DNA from 2 places in the Pseudoalteromonas sp. CO109Y genome. Region 2 is predicted to be linked to the other one. Evidence: predicted binding sites of a transcription regulator. Region 2 holds the regulator's gene; the other holds the start of a gene.
What was found. The regulator MetJ, encoded in region 2, represses methionine synthesis genes. The targets are predictions, from matches to a motif close to TAGACGTCTAGACGTCTA.
Positions count from the first base shown of each region.

Region 1: a site for MetJ is predicted at 1,482-1,499, ahead of metA (homoserine O-succinyltransferase). Genes of this name have one in related genera too.

Region 1 covers NZ_SGPD01000017.1:9,533-12,967, reverse strand. The annotation lists gene EXT43_RS06210 (homocysteine S-methyltransferase family protein) at 1-480, opposite strand, end outside; gene metA (homoserine O-succinyltransferase) at 470-1,417, opposite strand; gene ettA (energy-dependent translational throttle protein EttA) at 1,880-3,435, shown strand, end outside.
Region 2 covers NZ_SGPD01000037.1:27,851-31,285, forward strand. The annotation lists gene EXT43_RS14235 (malic enzyme-like NAD(P)-binding protein) at 55-1,296, shown strand; gene metJ (met regulon transcriptional regulator MetJ) at 1,397-1,717, opposite strand; gene metB (cystathionine gamma-synthase) at 1,942-3,201, shown strand; gene metL (bifunctional aspartate kinase/homoserine dehydrogenase II) at 3,207-3,435, shown strand, end outside.

The sequences.
Region 1 (3,435 bases), on a different contig from region 2:
AAAGTTGATATTACGATAACCTGGGTCATTTACATCTGGTGAAATAGAACAGGTCTTTGACGTTGGCCCAAGTACACCGGCTACATAACGCGGTTTGCTAGGATCTTTTGCTTCAAGTTCATCACACACGCTGCGTGCAAGCTTCGCTGACTCGAGGTTGATTTCGCGGCTAAGGCTCGCCATGTCGTAATCTTCCATCGAAATAGTCGTGGCATTAAAGGTATTCGTTTCGATGATATCAGCACCGGCTTCTAAGTAAGCACGGTGAATATCAGCAATGATTTTTGGCTGAGTTAGGCTTAATAAATCGTTATTGCCTTTAATAAGTACATGCCAGTCTTTAAAGCGCTCACCGCGATAATCCTGTTCTTCTAACTTATATTCTTGGATCATGGTGCCCATCGCGCCATCGAGGATTAAAATTCGCTGTTTTAGCGCCTCGGTTAATTGTTCGCGTTTATTCACTGCATTACTCGGCATAGTTGTTAGTCCTTACATCTTGGCTAACTAAGTTAATATCATACGGTGTAGTTTGGTACACATAATAGTTTAACCAATTCGAAAACAATAAAAAGGCATGGCTTTGCCACGTTTTCGACGGTTCGTTGTCTGGGTTATCGTCAGGGAAGTAGTTTTCTGGCTTAGGCGCATCCGCTGATTTTTCTTGGTCACGTAAATACTCCCCTTTTAAGGTATGAGCATCGTACTCTGGATGGCCAGTAATATACACTTGGCTACCTGATTTATTTTTAATTAAGTAGGCACCAACTCGCTCTGATCCGGCTAATACTACCAGCTCTTCGCAGGCATTAATCTTATCGATATCAATATGACCATAACGAGAATGTGGCACTAAAAAGGTATCATCAAAGCCACGCGTCAGCGCTGCATGGTCAAAATAGCTTTTATGAGTAAATACGCCACTGAGTTTGTTTGGTTTCAGATCACGTTTTAGGCCATAGTGATGATAAAGACCGGCATGGGCCGCCCAACACGAAAACAGCGTAGACGTAACATGCTGCTCTGCCCAATCTAAAATAACTTTTAGTTCGTCCCAGTAAGCAACTTCGTCATACTCTAAATGAGCAAGCGGCGCGCCTGTTATGATCATGGCATCGTAGTTATTATCTTTCACTTCTGAAAAATAACGATAAAACGTATCCATGTGCTGTTCAGAGTTACTACTGGTGCGATGGGTATCTAAGCGCAACAGCTCAACATTAACTTGCAGCGGTGAGTTTGCTAACAAGCGAATAAACTGCACTTCGGTTTCAACTTTGTTTGGCATTAAGTTTAAGATGGCCAAACGCATTGGGCGGATTTCTTGCGTTTTAGCACGACTTTTTGGCATTACAAACACGTTTTCTTGACGTAACTTTGCAATGGCAGGCAATTCATCTTTTACTGTAATGGGCATAGCTGGCTCCGAGCATACTTATCTGACTGCTAATTATGAACGGATAGTTAGAAATTTCAACCTCTAGATGTTTAGATGTCCAAATGAATTTTATTTGTTTGAAAGCAAAGCCCATAAAAGCCTGTTTCGTTGACGTATACGCGACAGAGCATCTATACCCAAGCCTCCTCAAGATGCAGAATTCAGCGTTTCACAGGTGCTTAATATCAAGGCGTTACTTTGCAAGAATGGCAGTCCCTTTTAAAAAGTAACAACGATGAGAGTAAGTGCCTGTGAAGCGCCCAAAGGGTTGGTTTAAAAGCGATTTATACTGCGTTATTGATTTTAACAATAGAACCACTATTGTTTGCAATCAATGCCTTGCCTAAATCGCTTTTAATTCCAACTGAAACTCGCACCTTGAGGTGGTTTGGGTATACAATATACGCTGTTAATTTTTCTTATAAATTGAAGGCTCCTTTCATGGTGTTACCAGATAAGTTTATATTCTCGATGAGTCGAGTTTCTAAGGTTGTGCCACCTAAGCGCACTATCTTAAAAGATATTTCTTTACACTTTTTCCCAGGCGCAAAAATTGGTGTGCTAGGTCTAAACGGTGCAGGTAAATCAACGTTACTTCGCATTATGGCTGGTGTTGACCAAGACTTTGAAGGTGAAGCTCGCCCTCAACCAGGCACTAAAATCGGTTACTTACCGCAAGAACCTGTACTAGACGAAAGCAAAACAGTTCGCGAAACAGTAGAAGAAGCAGTAAGCGAAGTTAAAAATGCTCTAAATCGTCTTGATGAAGTATACAACGAGTATGCAATGGACGGTGCTGACTTCGATGCACTTGCGAAAGAACAAGGCGAACTAGAAGCTATCATCCAAGCACACGACGGTCACAATATCGACAACGTGTTAGAGCGTGCAGCTGATGCATTACGCCTTCCACCTTGGGATGCAAAAATTGAACACCTTTCGGGTGGTGAGCGTCGCCGTGTTGCGATCTGTCGTTTACTACTTGAAAAACCAGATATGCTTATTCTTGACGAACCTACCAACCACTTAGACGCTGAGTCAGTTGCTTGGTTAGAGCGCTTCTTACACGACTACGAAGGTACTGTGGTTGCTGTAACCCACGACCGTTACTTCTTAGACAACGTAGCAGGTTGGATTTTAGAGCTTGACCGTGGTGAAGGTATTCCTTGGGAAGGTAACTACTCATCGTGGCTTGAGCAAAAAGATTTACGTTTACAACAAGAACAGAAATCTGAAAAAGCACGTCAAAAATCAATCGCGCAAGAACTTGAATGGGTTCGTTCAAACCCGAAAGGCCGTCAAGCTAAGTCTAAAGCACGTATGGCACAGTTCTCTGAACTTCAGCAAAACGATTACCAAAAGCGTAACGAAACGAATGAACTATTCATTCCACCAGGTCCACGCTTAGGTGACCAAGTTATCGAAGTGAAAGGCCTGAAGAAGAGCTTTGGCGACCGTGTATTAATCGATGACTTAAACTTTGCAATGCCGAAAGGCGCTATCGTAGGTATTATCGGTGCCAATGGTGCAGGTAAATCAACGCTTTTCAAAATGCTAAGCGGTGAAGAAAAGCCTGATAGCGGTGAGATCATTGTTGGTGACACAGTTGAGCTTGCAACGGTTGATCAGTTCCGTGGCGACATGGACGAAAGCAACACTGTTTTCCAAGAAATCTCTAACGGCCAAGACGTATTAAAAATTGGTAACTTTGAATTCCCAAGCCGTGCCTATGTTGGCCGCTTTAACTTCAAAGGTAACGACCAACAAAAATTCGTTAAAGACCTATCAGGTGGTGAGCGCAACCGTTTACACCTAGCTAAGTTACTAAAAGCAGGTGGCAACGTATTACTACTGGATGAGCCAACCAATGACCTAGACGTTGAAACACTACGTGCACTCGAGAACGCTATTTTAGAGTTCCCTGGCTGTGTAATGTGTATCTCGCATGACCGTTGGTTCCTTGACCGTATTGCTACACATATTCTTGATTACCGTGA
Region 2 (3,435 bases):
CGTACTGATGCAAGCTCTCTCACTTTTTAACTTTTTGCAGGATACTATCGCGTTATGTCAGATTTTCGTGAACAAGCATTACATTACCACGCTCACCCCGTTCCAGGTAAAATTAGTGTTGAACTAACCAAGCCAGCCGAAACGGTTAACGATCTCGCTTTAGCTTATAGCCCAGGTGTGGCTGAACCAGTCCGTGAAATTGCTGCTGATCCAGCAAATGCCTATAAATACACAGGCAAAGGCAACATGGTTGCAGTTATTTCAAACGGTACCGCAATTTTAGGTTTAGGTAACTTAGGTCCGCTTGCATCAAAACCTGTAATGGAAGGTAAAGCGTTACTATTCAAACGTTTTGCTGGTCTTGATTCAATTGATATTGAAGTTAAACACCGCACAACAGAAGATTTCATTAATACGGTTGCTAACATCGCTGATACGTTTGGTGGTATCAACCTTGAAGATATTAAAGCGCCAGAGTGTTTTGAAATCGAAAAAGCGCTTATCGAGCGCTGTGATATTCCAGTTTTCCACGATGACCAACATGGTACAGCTATTGTGACTGCTGCTGGTATGCTTAACGCCCTTGAAGTGCAAGGTAAAGATATCGAAGATGCTATCATCGTATGTTTAGGTGCCGGTGCTGCTGCTGTTGCTTGTATGGAGCTTTTAATTAAGTGTGGCGCACTGCGTGAACACATTTATATGCTTGACCGTAAAGGTGTGATCCATACACGTCGTGATGACTTAAACGAGTATAAGCAATTATTTGCTAACAATACCGATAAGCGTACATTACAAGATGTTATTGCTGATGCTGACGTATTCGTTGGTGTATCAGGTCCTAACCTGTTAACAGCAGATGATCTTAAGCTGATGGCTGATAAGCCAGTCGTGTTTGCATGCTCAAACCCAGATCCTGAGATTGCTCCAGAAGTTGCACACAGTGCGCGTAACGATTTAATTATGGCAACGGGTCGTTCAGATTTCCCTAACCAAGTAAATAACGTGCTTTGTTTCCCATTCATTTTCCGTGGTGCGTTAGATGTTCGTGCAACGGCAATTAATGATGAAATGAAAATTGCTGCAGTTCATGCTATTCGCGGCATCGCGAAAGAGCCTGTACCAAGTGAAGTATTAAAAGCAGCTGGCGTTGAGTCACTTGAGTTTGGTGCCGAGTACATCATTCCTAAGCCTATGGATCCGCGTTTATTACCACGTATTGCACGTGCTGTTGCTGAAGCAGCAGTAGAGTCGGGTGTGGCGCAAATCGACATGCCAGAAGATTACATGCGTTAAGCTTAATTAGCTATTAGGTACATCGCGCAATAAAAAACTCAGCCTAGGCTGAGTTTTTTTATATCTGCGATTATCGGCGGTGATCCGATGGCCGAAATACTTATTCTGAATCAAGCACTGGGATATCTAATCCCATTTCTTGCATAATTCTTTTAACTTCTTCAGGTACCTTTTCAGGGTTGTCTTTACGTAGGTCGTCATCATTTGGTAATGGTTGACCTGTAAAAGCATGTAAGAAAGCTTCACACAATAACTCACTGTTCGTCGCATGACGCAGGTTATTGATCTGGCGGCGTGTACGCTCGTCAGTTAATACTTTTAATACGTTGAGTGGGATCGATACGGTAATCTTTTTTACTTGTTCTGATTTTTTACCGTGTTCTGCATATGGGTGAATGTATTCACCGTTCCATTTAGCCATAAGTTGTTTCGTTGCCTCGGTTGTCAGTGATTTACGCCTTATTCACAGCGCAAGATGCGGAAATTCTATCTCTTTAAAAAAGATAGTCAAATACTAGTTATTTAGCCATCTAGTGGTGTAAATGTATAAACTTCTATGTGTAAGCCATAAATGCTTTGACTTCTCATATTTGATCATCTAACCTTTTAGACGTCTAAACATCCAATTTAAGAATAGGTGATGAAATGAGCGAAAAAAATAAAGCGACGATTGCTGTTCGTCACGGCATCGAAGCCGATAAACATCATGGTGCGGTTGTACCACCAATTTACTTATCAACCACCTATTCATTTGCTGATTTTGATACTAAGCGCCAGTATGACTATGGTCGTAGCGGTAATCCAAATCGCGATATCTTAGCTGAAACCTTAGCTGAGCTTGAAGGTGGTGCTAGAGGTATTATCACTGCAACAGGTATGTCTGCTGTGCATTTAGCAACTCAGCTATTAAACAGTGACGACACGTTAGTGATCCCACATGACTGTTATGGCGGTAGTTACCGTTTATTCACCTCGCTTGAAAAACGTGGCCTGTTAAAACTAAAAGTTTTGGATTTAACCAAGACTGAAAACCTCCAAGAAATTTTAGCAATTAAACCTAAGTTGATTTGGATTGAAACGCCAAGTAACCCAATTTTGCGTTTAACAGATATTAAAGCAATCACTAGTATTGCTAAGCAGTGTGGTGCTTTGGTTGCGGCTGATAACACCTTCTTATCACCTGCATTACAAAACCCAATTGAGTTTGGTGTTGATATTGTTGTGCACTCAACCACTAAATACATCAATGGTCACTCTGATGTGGTTGGTGGTGCGGTAATTGCTGCAACGCAAGAGCTAGGCGATGAGCTTGCTTGGTGGGCGAATAATATCGGTATTACTGGTGCACCATTTGACAGCTACTTAACGCTTCGTGGTTTACGTACTTTAAATGTACGTTTAAAGCAGCACCAAGAAAATGCCTTTGCCATTGCTGAGTATTTAGAAAGCTCACCTTATGTAAGCCAAGTTTATTACCCAGGCCTTGCTTCTCACCCACAACATGAGCTTGCTAAAGCACAGCAACGTGGCTTTGGTGGCATGGTGAGCTTTGATATTAAAGGCGACATTAACGATGCAGCAGCGTTTTTAACAAGCCTTAAAGACTTTAGCCTTGCTGAGTCGCTAGGTGGGGTAGAAAGCTTGATTTGTCACCCTGCAACAATGACCCACGCAGGAATGGAGCCTAAAGCGCGCCTTGAGGCCGGTGTGGGCGATACGCTGATCCGTATTTCTGTAGGTATTGAAGACGTAAAAGATCTCATTGCAGATTTAGACCGTGTTTTCAATTTAGTAAAACCAGGTCAAGGCCAACAAGTTGCAAAAGCTGAAGCTAAGCAAGCACAGCAAGATACCCAACAAAACGCGTCATTTAAGTTAACGCCAGCACATACGGCATTGTGGTAGAAGAAATGGTAAATATTGTTCATAAATTTGGTGGCTCAAGCTTAAGCTCGGCAGATCGTTATCATGCGGTAGCGAACATCGTTCTTGCGAATACTGAGCAGGGCGATTGCATCGTTGTGTCGGCATCGGGTAAAACAACCGATACCCTAGTAAAGCTTTGGCAAAGTTACCAGCAGCAAGATAGTCAGGCTGTTAGCGATATTCTATTGCTTATTGATAACAATCAACGGGCTT